Regions from separate parts of the Sorangium sp. So ce834 genome, predicted to be linked through region 2. Evidence: riboswitches for the same ligand, from Rfam matches in the RefSeq annotation. Region 2 holds a riboswitch; the other holds the start of a gene.
The links. A riboswitch is a leader RNA that binds a small molecule or an ion and turns the genes downstream of it on or off. The one in region 2 is predicted to bind cobalamin.
Positions count from the first base shown of each region.

Region 1: it holds a riboswitch for cobalamin, as region 2 does, so the genes downstream of both, WMF20_RS06505 (TonB-dependent receptor) here and WMF20_RS22625 (TonB-dependent receptor) in region 2, are expected to answer to the same signal.

Region 1 is NZ_CP150351.1:1,773,525-1,780,529, reverse strand. It holds gene WMF20_RS06510 (sensor histidine kinase) at 51-2,543, opposite strand; gene WMF20_RS06505 (TonB-dependent receptor) at 2,695-4,818, opposite strand; cobalamin riboswitch at 5,052-5,259, opposite strand; gene typA (translational GTPase TypA) at 5,450-7,005, shown strand, end outside.
Region 2 is NZ_CP150351.1:6,262,503-6,269,507, reverse strand. It holds gene WMF20_RS22635 ((2,3-dihydroxybenzoyl)adenylate synthase) at 78-1,721, opposite strand; gene dhbC (isochorismate synthase DhbC) at 1,721-2,977, opposite strand; cobalamin riboswitch at 3,553-3,778, shown strand; gene WMF20_RS22625 (TonB-dependent receptor) at 3,936-6,002, shown strand; gene WMF20_RS22620 (YncE family protein) at 5,996-7,005, shown strand, end outside.

The sequences.
Region 1 (7,005 bases), 4.5 Mb from region 2:
GCGCTCCGCGTGGAGGTGGGGTGGGAGACCGGCGCCGATTGCGCGCTGGTTCAAGCCTCCGCTGTCCGCGGAGCGGGGCGCGCCTCCACGGTCCGCGGGGCCGAGCCGCCGCCCGAGGACGGCCGTGCAGGCGGGGGCGCATCGCCTTGCGGGCGGGCGCTCCCCGGGCGAGGATCGAGGGGCAGGCGACAGACGAAGCGCGCCCCGGCGGGCGCGCCGCAGCGCAGATCTCCAGCGCGGCCGTCCGCGGGGGCGAGGGCGAGCGTGCCGCCGTGCCGCCGGACGATGTCCGTCGAGATGGAGAGCCCGAGGCCGGTCCCGTGCCCTCGCGGCTTCGTGGTGAAGAACGGATCGAAGATGCGCTGCGCGAGGTCGGGCGGCACGCCGGGCCCGCTGTCGGAGATCGCGACGGCCGCCATGTCCTCGTCGATCCAGGTCTCGACGCAGATCACCGGCGCGCCGGGCGGGCCCTCCGCCGCGCCGCCGGCGCCCTCCGCCGCCTCCGCCCCGACCGGCGCCGGCGGCGCGGCGCTCGCCTCCTCCAGCGCCTGGATGGCGTTGACGAGGAGGTTCATGAAGACCTGGTTGATCTCTCCGCTCCGGCAGGTGACGGGCGGCAGGTCGCCGTAGCGCCGGACCACCTCGATGCGCGCCTGGCGGAGCCGCGGGCCGAGCAGGAGCAGCGTCTCCTCGAGCCCGGCGTGCAGATCGACGGGCAGCGGCTCGCCGGAGACGCGCGAGAAGCTCTTCAGGTTGGCGACGATGCGGACGCTGCGCTCGACCGCGCGGTGGACGAGGGTGGAGATGCCGACGAGGTCCTCGAGCGCCGCCTCGGTCTGGAGCTGCTCGCGCAGCGCCTCGAGGGCGCGGCGGCGGTCGTCCGGGAGCTCGCGCTCGGCGGCGCGGTAGGCGTCGAGGACGGCGCGGAGCTCCGCGGCGAGCTCCTCGATCGGCTGGGCGGCGCCGGCGATGGCGTTCAGGGGGTTATAGATCTCGTGCGCGACGCCGGCGACGAGCTCGCCGATGGAGGCGAGCCGCTCGCCCTGGATGAGCGCGGCCTGCGTCCGCTTCAGCTCGGAGAGGGCGCGCGTGAGCTCCGCGGTGCGCGCGGCGACGTTCTCCTCGAGGCCGGCGCGCTCGCCCTCGAGCTCGTCGATCGTCCGGGACAGCGCCTGCCGCATGCGCTCGACGCTCTCGCCGAGGCCCACGACCTCCTTCGGCCCGGACAGCCGCGGCACGGCGGCGCCGAGCTCGCCGCGCGCGACCTCGTCGGCGGCGCGGGCGAGCTGCGCCATCGGCCGCGAGAGCTCGCGCGCCGCCCGCGCGACGACGCCGAGGGCGGCGAGCACGAGGAGGGAGAACGAGGCGAAGAGCGCGGTGATGGCGTTGAAGTCCTCGTTGAACGACGAGCCGGTCGCGAGCGCGCGGTAGAGGCCGATGGAGGAGAAGAGCGAGAGGAGCCCGGTGAACAGGAGCGGCAGCCCGAAGTCGCGGAGCATGCGCCGCCGGAGGGGCGTCGGGGGCGCGCCGCCGCGCTCGGGCGCGCCGGTCCACGCGCGCAGGAGGTCGACGGCCCGCGCGACGGAGTCCCTGTGCCACGCGCGCTGGTAGAACGAGACGCCGAAGGCGAAGAGCGCGCCGAAGCCGAGCTGCATGAGCGCGTCGGCGGCGCTGAAGGGGGCGCCGGGGCGGAAGGTGGCGCCGGGGCGGACGTAGGCGATGCCGATCGCGGTGCACCCGAGCCAGAGCGCGAAGTTCAGGGAGGCGAGGACGTCGGGGAGCCGCTCGGCGCGGGCGAGGCCGCGGGCGAGCAGGGCGCGGTCGCCGGACGGGCCGGCCCGGAGGGCGGCGACGATCGCGTGCGTGGCGGGGCGCACGGCGAAGGTGAAGCCGAGGGTGCCGGAGAGCGCGAGGAGGGGGACGACCTCGAACCACGCCTGGAACACGACCTGGCTCTGGGTGCGGAGGAACGCGACGCAGAAGAGCAGCATGACGTGGCCGCCGACGATGCCGGCGGCCGTGGCCGACTCGGCGAGGCGCGGCCGGAGCGCCGCGGCGAGGGCGCGCGCCGAGGCGGCCTCGGAGGCGCCGCCGTCGGCCGCGTCGGCGCGGAGCAGGCTGCGGTGGATGGCGAGGCGCATGCCGCCGGCCATGACGCCGAAGGCGAGGGCCGTGACCAGGAGGCCGAGCCACGACGGCGGCGTCGCGTGGCCGATCCCGAGCGGGCCGGGCCACGAGGGGGGCCCCGCGGGGGGGCCGCGGAGGGCGAGCGGCGAGACGGCGAGCGGCCACGAGAGGGTGCGGATCGCCGCGGCGATGGCGAAGCCGCGGTCGCCGCGGCGGACGAGCACGCCCGAGAGCGCGGCCGAGAGGGCCATCGAGGCGAGCAGGAGGATCGCCGGCCAGGGCGTGGTGAGGGCCGCGGGGACGACGGCGGAGAGGAACAGGAGGGCCGAGAACAGCTCCCAGCCGGTCGCGACGAGCTCGGCGCGGGCGCGCGGGGTGAGCGGCGCGCGGAGCTTGGGGGGCGGCGGGGTGCTCACGGGGCCGGCGGCATGGAAGCCCAGGGCGCGCGGCTTCGCAACGGCGGCCGGCGGCGCGGGCGCGGCGCCGGCGGAGGATCGTGCGCTGGCGCTTGACGGAACACGGATGACGGAAGGCGAGGAACGACGGCCGACGCTCTTGGCCCCCGGGCTACTCCCAGTACAGCGTCGCCCGCCCGATCGCCGTGAACGGCCACCCCGGCGAGTAGTGGATCCCCGTGACCGCGGCCGGCTCGTACGGCAGCCGCGAGTCGCTCGCGAACTGGACCTCGCGCCACGTCGCGTCGAACAGGTTCTGGATGTCCACGGCCGCCTCGACGTTCCTCCACCGGAGCCCCGCGTTCGCGTCGACCACCGTGAACCCCTCGGCGGTGAGCGACTCGTCCTCGGTCGCGGGCCGCGCGCCGATCGCCTTCACCCGGAGCGCCGCGAACGGCGTGAAGGCGCCGAACGCCCTGCGCACGCCGATGCCCGCGGTCAGCGTCCGGGTCGGCGCGAGCGCGACCGCGCTCCCGTTGCCGGCGTTCGCGCGGAAGCGCGCGCGGGTGAAGGTCGCGTCCACGTCGGCGAAGAGCCAGCTCCCGAGCCGGTAGCGCGCGCCGATCTCGATTCCATAACGCCGCGTCTCCCCCGACGCCTCGGTCACGCCGGCGTCGCCGCTCCAGACCAGCTCGGAGTCGAGGTCGAGCAGGAACCCGGCCGCGCTGAGCGAGAGGCCGCGCACGGGCGCGACCCTCGCGCCGACCTCGTAGCCCTTCGCCGGGGTGATCAGCGTCGCCGCCCCCTGGCCCAGCACCGCGCCCCGGGCGTCGTTCGAGTGGAAGCCGCGCCCGTAGTGGGCGAAGAGATCGAGCCCGCCAACCGGCGAGACGATCGCCGAGAGCTTCGGGAGCAGCTGCATCTGCCCCCGCGCGCCGCTCGACCGGTTCCCCGTCCCCTCGAGGTCCTCGCGCAGGTCGTCCACGTTGACGTCGATCCACTGCCCGCGCACGCCGAGCACGAGGCGGAGCCAGCGCCGGAGCCGGGCGTCCTGCTCGACGTACACGCCGATCTGGCCCTCGTCGACGTGGGTCCGATCCCGCTCCTCGAGCCGCTCGCGCGCCTCGTCGTGGTGGAGCGACTTGTCGATCGCGTCGGCGCGGATCTGCGCGCCGAGCGAGGTCGTGAACCTCGCCCCGCGGTGCTCGATCTGCTTGCGGAACCGGAAGTCGGCGCCCAGCACCGTGCGGTCGTCGTTCTGCTCGATCTGATCGCCGTGGGCCGGATCCTCGGCGAAGAACGTGAAATTCGAGTACAGCGTGAAGCGATAGCGGAGGAAGTAAGCCATCGCGCTCAGGTCGGCGTCCCGCCACGCGGTCGAGGTGGAGACCGACGCCATGTGCCGCGCGGTCGACCCGCCCTCGGTCGGATCGACGGCGCCGAAGTGATCGATGCACGGCTGCCCGAAGGCGGAGGGCGGCGGGTTCAGACCGCCCTGCTCCCCCTCCCCGCACACGGCGCGCGCCGGGATCTGGCCGGAGCCGTGCCAGGTCGAGCCGTAGGACATCCACGTCGCCTGGACCTTGCCGGTGCTGCCGAGGTCGCGCGTCGCCCTCAGGTAGACGTTGAAGCGCTTGAGCCGCTCCGGGCTCTGGAACGGCCCGTCGTTCCGGTAGACCTCCGCCGCGGCCACCGCGCGCCATTCGTCGCCGAGCTCCGGCGAGGCGATCACGAGGCCGCGCAGGATGCCGTACTGCCCCACGCTGAGCTGCGCGGTGCTCTCGTCGAGCTTCTCGGCGAAGCGGAGGTTGACGGCGCCCGCCGTGCCGAAATCGCCGATGCTCGCGTAATAGGGCCCCTTGTAGCCGTCGAGCCCGATCACGAGCTCCGGGATCATGAAGTAGAGGTCGGTGAAGCCGTGCCCGTGGCCGTGGCTGACCAGGTTGACGGGCACCCCGTCGACGAAGAACGCGACGTCGGTCCCGTGGTCGGCGTCGAAGCCGCGCAGGAAGTACTGGTTCGCCTTGCCGCCGCCGGCGTGCTGCACGGCGAAGAGCCCGGGGACCGACTCGAGGATGTCGCCCGGCCGGAGCCGCGGCCTGAGCTCGAGCTCGCGGTGCCCGACCGAGACGCGCGAGGCGGCCTCGCTGCCCGGCTTCTCCGCGTGCACCGTGACCTCGATGGGCTCTTCCTGGGCGCGCGCTGGCGGCGCGGCGAACAGCGAGATCGCCAGCGCGGCGATCCGATGGAGTCGATGACGGTGTCCGTGGCCCTTCGTGACGTTCTCGCGCAGCATTCATGTCCTCCTTCGCGCAATCGCGCGGAGCGGCGCCGGGCCGCTCGCATCGAGCTCCGGGAGGAGGAAAAGGTCGCCCACGGCGCGATGCCCTGGACCGACCTCTCGCCCCCGCGGGCGACCGGAAGGCAACGCAGGGGGCGGCTCGGGATCCGGGACGTGCGCAGGGCTGCACCGGCTCGGACCTCACCGCCTCCCTCGAGGCTCCCAGGTCGAACCGGCGTCGGATGTGTCCCCGTCGCCGGGCGCGGGCAGGTCTTCGGGCTCGCGAGCGCTCCGGCCGGGCCGGCTTCCTACTGTCCACCGCTTCCCAGCCCTCATCGGGCCAGTGCGTGGGGTGGAGGTCGTTCTCGCTTACCGCTGCGGGGCAGCCCCGGAATCTCACCGGGTTCCCTATTCAGCCTGAGCGAGCGCCCAGGCACCAGCGCGGCGCGCACCCTAGGAGGATGCACCTCCGGCTGTCAATCGCTCCCGCTCACCTCGCCCGCTCCACGCGCGTCCCTCGCCATGCGCCCGCCTCGCGCGGGCTTCCTGCCCGCGCGGCTCGCGCCCGCCTCGCGCGCGCCACCTGAACGTGAGCGCTCGCCGCGCGACGTCCGCGCGCCGGCCGAACGTTCGGGCTCTGGCGAGGATGGGCTCGCTCCTCCGTGGGTCGCGTGCTACACGGCCGCCGCCGTATATGCCGCGTAACGACCTCCGCAACATCGCCATCGTCGCCCACGTCGACCACGGGAAGACCACGCTCGTCGACCACATGCTCCGCCAGGCGGGCGCCTTCCGAGAAAACGAGGTCGTGGCCGAGCGCGTCATGGACTCGAACGATCTCGAGCGGGAGCGCGGCATCACCATCCTCGCGAAGAACACGAGCATCCGGTACCGCGGGGTCAAGATCAACATCGTCGACACGCCCGGCCACTCCGACTTCGGCGGCGAGGTCGAGCGCACCCTGATGATGGCCGACGGGGCGCTGCTCCTCGTCGACGCCGCCGAGGGCCCGCTGCCGCAGACGCGGTTCGTGCTCTCGAAGTGCCTCCAGCGCGGCTTCCCGGTCATCGTGGTCATCAACAAGATCGACCGGAGCGACGCGCGCGCCCACGAGGTGCTCTCCGAGGTGTTCGACCTCTTCTGCGATCTCGAGGCGAGCGACGGGCAGATGGACTTCGCGACGCTCTACGCGATCGGGAAGCTCGGCCAGGCGAAGCGCGAGCTCGAGCACGAGGCCAAGGACCTGGAGCCGCTCTTCGAGACCATCCTCGAGCGGGTGCCCGGCCCCTCCGGCGACCCCGACGGGCCGCTCCAGGTCATCGTCTGCAACACGACCCACGACGACTACGTGGGCCGGCTCGCGGTCGGCCGCGTGGTCCGGGGCACCGCCCGGTCCGGCGCCGACGTCGCGCTCCTCGGCGAGGGCGGGCAGTCGCGCGGCTACGTGAAGATGCTCTACGCCTACGAGGGGCTGAAGCGGGTCGCGGTCGAGAGCGCCGCCGCGGGCGAGGTGGTCGCCATCGCGGGGCTCGACTCGGTCACCATCGGCGACACGATCGCGGACCCGGCGACCCCCGAGTCGCTGCCGCGGATCGTGGTCGAGGAGCCGACCATCAAGATGAAGATCGGCGTCAACACGTCGACCTTCGCCGGCAAGAGCAAGCAGTCGAAGTTCCTGACGAGCCGTCACCTGAAGGAGCGGCTCGAGCGCGAGGCGATGAAGAACCTCGCGATCCGGGTGGAGCCGACCGAGGTGCCCGACACGTTCGTGGTGCTCGGCCGCGGCGAGCTCCAGCTCGCGATCCTCGTGGAGACGATGCGGCGCGAGGGCTACGAGATGCAGCTCTCGAACCCCGAGGTCGTGACGCGCGAGATCAACAGCGAGGTGATGGAGCCGGTCGAGCTCGTGGTCGTGGACGTGCCCGACACCTACGTCGGCGTGGTGACCGAGCGCCTCAGCACCCGGCGCGGCCGGATGGTGAAGATGACGAACCCCGGCTTCGGGCGCGCCCGCCTCGAGTTCCGGGTGCCATCGCGCGGGCTCATCGGCTTCCGGGGCGAGTTCCTGACGGCGACGCGCGGGACGGGCCTGCTCAACACGATGTTCGACGGCTGGGCGCCCTGGGGCGGCCCGATGATGCGCCGCCCGACCGGCGCTATCGTCGCCGATCGCGCCGGCGTGGCGACCCCGTACGCGCTGCA
Region 2 (7,005 bases):
CTCACGTGGTCACAGCGTTTCATCTCGGCGGCTCGCGCGAGGCGCCCTCGCCCTGCCGCCCCGGCCCGCGCCGCGCTTCAGCGCTCGGCGCCCCGCGCGAGCCGATCGGCGATCCACTTGCGGAGCGCCTTCTTGTCCACCTTGCCGACGCTCGTCGTCGGGAGCGCGTCGAGCCACTCGACGCGATCGGGCACCTTGTACGGAGCGACGCCGCGCTCGCGCAGGAAGGCGCTTATCTCGCGCGCGGCCGGCGGCTGCCCGCGGGGCACGAGGAACGCGCACGACCGCTCGCCGAGCCGCTCGTCCGGCATGGCCACGAGCGCCGCGTCGCGCACCGCCGGGTGGGCGAGGACGTGGTTCTCGACCTCCGCGGCCGCGATCTTCTCGCCGCCGCGGTTGATCTGGTCCTTTTCGCGGCCCTCGACGACCAGGTAGCCCGACGGCGTGCGGCGCACGAGATCGCCCGTGCGGTAGAAGCCGTCGCGCGTGAACGCCTTCGCGTTGTGCGCGTCGGCCCTGTAATAGCCGCGGATCGTGTAGGGCCCGCGCGTGAGCAGGTGACCGACCCGCCCGTCCTCGACGTCGCGGTCCTCGTCGTCCACGACGCGGACCTCGTCGTGGGGCGAGATGGGCCGGCCCTGGGTCTCGCTCGTGATCTCCTCGGGATCGTCGAGGCGGGTGTAGTTGACCAGCCCTTCGGCCATCCCGAACACCTGTTGCAGGGCGCAGCCGAGGGTCGGTCGCACCCGGCGCGCCACCTCCGCGGAGAGCTTGGCGCCGCCCACCTGGAGCACCTTCAAGCTCGACAGGTCGTGCCGCGCCGTCCGGGCCGACTCCAGCCACAGCGCGGCGAGCGGCGGCACGAGCGCGGTGATCGTGACCTTCTCCCGCTCGATCCACGGGAACGCCTCGTCCGGGCTGGGACGGCGGCTGAGCACCACGCGGCCGCCGGCGGAGAGCGCGCCGAGGCTCCCCGGCGAGCTCAGGGTGAAGTTGTGCGCGACGGGCAGGGCGGCCAGGTACACGCTGCCCGCGTCGAGCGCGCAGATCTCCGCGCTGGCGCGCACGCTGTAGAGATAATCGTCGTGCGTCCGCGGGATCAGCTTGGGCACTCCGGTGCTCCCGCCGGACAGCTGGAAGAAGGCCACGTCGCCGGCCGCGGGGCTCGGCAGCTCCACGGGCTCGGCGTCCACGCTCTCGAGCGCGGTGTGCTCGCCCGGCTGGCCGGCCACGAGGACGTGCCTCAAGGTCTTCACGTCCCGCCGGATCTGACTGGCCAGCTCGCGGTAATCGAACCCGCCGTCCCGGTCGGCGATGACGTAGGCGACCGCCTCCGTGTGCTCGCAGAAATACGTGATCTCGGCGCGCCGGTGGGCGGGCAGGGCCAGGACGGGGAGGGCGCCGAGGCGGAACAGCGCAAAGCACACCTCGAAGAACTCCACGATGTTCGGGAGCTGGACCACCACGCGATCCCGCGGCCGGATCCCGAGGCGCAGGAGGCCGGCGGCGAGGCGGTCGGCGCGCCGATCGAGCTCACCGTAGCTCAGCCGGCGGTCGTCGCCGACGAGGGCGATCCGATGCGGGTGCTGCGCGGCCCGCTCGCGGAGCAGGTCCCCGAACGTCTCGCCGCGCCAGTAGCCTTCGCGCCGGTAGAGCTCGGCGACCTCGGGCGGCCAAGGGGTCCAGCCGGAGAGGGCCTGTCGGCTTTCCTCCGCGGGCATCACCCGATCTCCGGCGCCTGGTCGAGGCCGAGCGCGTTCAGCATCGTGCGGAGCTTGGCGGACGTCTCGTCGAGCTCGCGCTGGCCTTCGGAGCCGACGACGATCCCGGCCCCGGCGTAGAGCCGGAGCGCCCGCCCGGCGACGTCGGCGCAGCGGATGACGACGGCCCACTCGCCATCTCCGGCGGCGTCGCACCAGCCCACGAGGCCCGTGAAGAACCCGCGATCGAAGGGCTCGAGCGCCTCGATGGCCGCGCGGGCGCGCTCGGTGGGGTATCCGCACACCGCGGGGGTCGGGTGCAGCGCGGCCGCGAGCCTCATCGAGGAGATCGAGCGATCGCGGAGCTCGCCCGTGAGCCGGCTGGACAGGTGCCACAGGTTCGCCGTCTGCGTGAGCGACGGCTCCTCGGGGACGCTCAGGTGCCGGCAGAACGGCCGGAGCGCGGCGGCGACGGCCTCGACAACGATCGCGTGCTCGTGCCGGTCCTTCTCGGACGCGAGCAGGGCGATGGCGCGCCGCCGGTCCTCGTCCGGATCCGGGCTGCGGATCGCGGAGCCGGCCAGCGGGTTGGCGACCACCCGGAGCCCGGAGCGGGACAGGAGCAGCTCGGGGCTCGCGCCGATCAGCGTCCGCGGCCGCGAGCTCGGGCCGCGCTCCGAGCCGGACAGGCCCGCGATCGGATCGGAGAGGTTGGCGGCGAAGGTGTAGCCGCTCCGGTTCTGCTGCGAGAGGCGCTGCAGGACGGCGCGGAGGTCGACCGCCTCTCGCAACGTCATCTCCAGCATCCTGGAGAGGACCACCTTGCTGAGCGCCTCGTTCCGCATCAGGCCCACGGCCAGCTCGACGCCGCGCACGTAATCGCGGGGCTCGGGGACCTTCCGCAGCGTCTGGAGCGAAGCCGGCGGCTGGGGTCTGAGCGCGTCGGCCGCGGCGCTCAGCGGCCCGGCGCTCTGGATCGCCTTCGGCACGATGAGGTGCGCGGGCGAGGTGCTGTTGAACGGCACCGCGCCGACCGCCATGGGGACGCCGTGGCCGGCCCGCCCCTGCGCCGCGAGCACCCGGGTGATGCGGTCCGAGAGGCGCTCGCCGCGGTCGGTGCCGATCGTCTCGAGGATCATGTCGTGCACGCCCTGCGCGAGGAGCGTGCGTGTCGGCGACGCGAAGAAGAACGCCGACTCGGGGGTGTATTGCTTGAGGATCTGCCCGGCGTTCAACGAGGGATGAGCGACGGCAGCCGGCATCGATATGGAATTCATCGAACACTCCTTGAAAGGTGTGGAATCGCGGGGCGCCCGCGGCGCGGCGCTCGGGCCGGAGCGCGGCGATGTCACCGCGCGGCGGCGGCGGCGCTTCCGGCGCTGACGCGGGAGCGCGCGATCGCCGCCGCGCCGCCGCGGGCCGCGCGCTCGGGACCCGGCGCGCCGCGGGTCTCATGGGACGGACGTGCAGCGCGACGCCGCATCGGGGCGCGCCGGCAAAGGCTCGGCCGCCGCGCCTCCAGGGCGAGCGCGGAGCGCCGGGGCACGCGCTCCGCCCGCGAGGGCGTCGAGGCGCGGCGTCGGCGCGAACGTCGAAATGGGCACGTCGTCACATCCAGCTCCGATGGGCTTCGAGAGCCGCGTGGGCTCGGTTCATCGGGCTCTGGACGTGGAGTCGCTGGCCGCTACAGAAACCTGATAAGGAAAATCAGTTTCAACTAATCCATGACATGTTCAATACGAACTGTCAAGGTTTCCTGCGCCGGTCACCGAAGGGGGCTCGCGAGCGAGCCCCGGGAACGAGCCGCGCCGGCTCAGCGCTTCTCGCATTGACATTCCACGCGAGGTGTGAAACGAGTCGCCGCGCCATCGGTGCTCGCCAGGCCATCGCCCGGCGAGCTGAAAAGGGAACCCGGTGAGAATCCGGGGCTGCCCCCGCAGCGGTGAACGGGAACGACCATCACCATCGAGCACTGGGCCGCGCTTGAGCGGCCTGGGAAGCGGTGATCAGTAGGAGAGCGGCCGGCGACGGCCGCAGCGCCCGTGAGTCCGAAGACCTGCCGAAGGTGCGCGCGCCGGCGATCCGGCGCGCGCTGACCTGAGCCTTCGAGGGGAAGGCGCGCAGGCTCTGGATCACCTCGCTCACGCGCGGTGCCGCAGCCCGTCCCGCGGTCCCTCCGATTCGGCTCTCAGCTCACCCGAGCAGTGCTGGGTCGACGCGGGCAGGCGGGCGTGAATGGATCAATCCCTTGAGCGTGTGAGGCGCCGCCGGCGGAGCGACGGCGCGGGGTTCTGGCTCGTGCTCGCCGCCGGCAGCGCCGTGGCGCCGGCAGCCGTCGCGGAAGAGCTGCGCGGGGCAGGGGCCGAGCTGGGCGGCGATCGCGCGGCCGCCGCGACAGCCCCCCTGGAGGTGCGCGTCGAGGGGGATCGCGTGCGCGCGCCCGCCCCGCCCAAGGACAGGTCCGTCGCCGGGTCCGTGCTGGGCCGCGACCGCCTGGCCGGCGCGGGGCTCGAGGCCGCGGACGTGCTCCGCACGCAGCCGGGCGTCCAGGTCACCGAGTCCGGCGGCTTCGGCGGACCGGCGACCGCCGCGATCCGAGGCGCGACGGCCGCGCAGACGCCGGTGTACCTCGCCGGCGTCCGCCTGAACGACGACGTCGCCGGGACCGCGGATCTCTCGCTCGTGCCCCTGTGGCTCGTCGAGCGCGTCGAGATCTACCGCGGCAACGCTCCGATCGAGGCCGACCGCCTCGGGCCTGGCGGCGCGATCTTCTTCGAGCCTCGACGGCCCTCCCGGACCACGGCCGGCGTGGGCGCCACGGCAGGCTCGTTCGGCGCGAGGCGCGGGTGGGCGTTCGCCGGCGTCAGCGCGGGCCCGGTGACCTCGATCTTCGGGGTGAGCGCGGAGGCCGCGGCGAACCGCTACGCGTTCGTCGACGATCGCGGGACGCTCTTCGACGCGAGCGACGACACCGTCCAGCGCCGGCAGAACGCCGACACGCGCACGATCGACGCCTGGGCGCTCGCGCGCGTCGATCTCGGCCGCGGCGCGACCGTGGACGTGATCGCGAACGGCACGGGCCGCGAGCAGGGCGTGCCGCGGCTCGCGCTCTTGCCGTCACGGGAGGCGCGCGGGGAATTCCGGCGCGCGCTCGCGTCCGTCGTGGCGCGGGTTCCGTTCGGCGACGAGGCGCAGCACACGCTCGAGGCGCGCACCTCGTTCATCGAGGCGCGATCCGAGTTCCACGACCCCCTCCTCGAGCTCGCGCTCTTCACGCGCGAGCTCCGCCTCGCCGGCCGCCGCCTGGAGCAGACGCTGGGCGCGACGCTCCATCTCTCCGACCGCCTGAGGGTGCGGCCCATGCTCTCCGTCGCGCGGGAGGGGATCTCGCGCGCGCCGGACGACATCCCGCTCGCGCGCGCGCGGCGCTCGTTCGCGCGCGGCGCCGTCAGCGCGGAGCTGCGCCTCGGCGAAGGGCTCGCGCTGCACGCCCTCGCGAGCGGGGAGTGCCACGCCACCGGCGTGGACCCGGAGCGCCCTTGCGACGCGCTCGCGCCGACCGGACGCGTCGGCGTGGAGGTAGGGAGCGATCGACTCCGGGTCCTCGCGACCGTGGGCCGCTACCTCCGCGTCCCGACGCTCGGCGAGGTGTACGGCATCTCCGGCGTCGTCCACGGCAACGCCGAGCTCGAGCCGGAGGCCGGCGTCACGGCCGAAGCCGGCCTCCGGGCGCAGACGCGGCCCGGCGCGGTGCTGCGCGGCGCCTACCTCGACGCGTTCGTGTTCGGGCGCGCGACCTCCGGGCTCATCGCGTACGCGCGCGCCGGCCAGGGCTACGTGGCCCCGTACAACGTCGGGCGCGCCCGCGTGCTCGGCGCCGAGCTCCTGACCGGGGTCGAGGTCACCTCGTTCCTCCGCGCCGAGATCGCGGCGACGCTCCTCGATCCGCGGGACACGACCCCGGAGCGGATGACCACCAACGACGTCCTTCCGTTCCGCGCTCGCCTCGTCGTCGCGCCGCGCCTCCGCGCCGCGTGGAAGCCTCCGGACCGCGGCGTGCTCTCGGGCGCCTCCGGCGAGCTCCGGGCCGTGTACCAGTCGAGCCGGTACGCCGACCCCGCCGGCCTCGGCGTGATCGCGGAGCAGGCGACCGTCGACCTCGAGGCGGAGGCGACGTGGTTCGGAGGTCACCTCGCGACGCGAGCGCGCGTCGCGGATCTCCTGGACGCGCGGCGCACGGACATCGTCGGGTATCCGCTCCCGGGACGGAGCGCGTTTTTCACACTGGAGTCGACATGGTGAACATCCGTCGTTATTGCCTCGCGTTCTCGATCCCGCTCCTCGGCTGCAACGTGGATCCGCCGCCGCCGTCGACGGGCGGTGTTCGAGGCGGCGGCGGGAGCGAGCCGGACACGCCGGGCGCGTGCGAGCGCGGCGTCGTGGTCGTGACGAGCGATTACCAGTCGACGAACATCGCGATCGCGAAGCTCGACGGGACCACGCTCTCGCCCTCCTTCGTGTCGAGCGGCGCAACAAAGCCGGGGCTCAGCCTCGCGCTGTCGGGCGACGTGGACGTGCCGGCCGCGGCGCCGCCGTCCGGCCGCGTCGTCCTGATCGACCGGTATGGAACGAACGTGATCACCTGGATGGATCTCGAGACCGCCGAGGTCATCGCGCAGCTCCCGGTCGGGCAAGGGTTCGAGTCGAACCCTCACGACTACATCGAGGTGGGCGAGGATCGCGCGTTCGTCTCGCGCTTCGGGAGCAACCCGATCCCCGGCGGCGAGCCCTTCGACGAGGGCGGCGATCTCCTCATCCTCGACACGAAGAAGCACGCCATCGAGGGGCGCATCGCCCTTCCGGAGGAGCGAGAGGGGCTCCTGCCGCGCCCGTCGGGGATGACGCGCGTCGGCGACGACGTGGTCGTGTCGCTCGGTCGGCTCGCAGCCGACTTCTCGGACGAGGGTGAAGGGCGCTTCGTGGGCGTCTCGCCGGCGGAGAACGCCGTCGCGTGGACGGTGGACATCGAGGGGCTCCACGGCTGCGGACGTGTCGCCGTGTCGCCCTCGGGCGAGCGGCTGGCCGTCGCCTGCTCGAGCCGCTTCGACGCGGACGCGATGAAGTTCGATCCGGCGACGAGCGACATCGTGATCTACGACGCGCGCTCCACCCCTCCCAGGGAGATCGAGCGGCTCGGCGTGGCCAGGGAGCTCGACGCCGGGATCCAGCCCTCGCTCGCCTTCGCGTCCGAGGACGTCCTCCTCGCGAAGACCTACGGGGGCAACGCGTCCGCCGGCGACAGCGT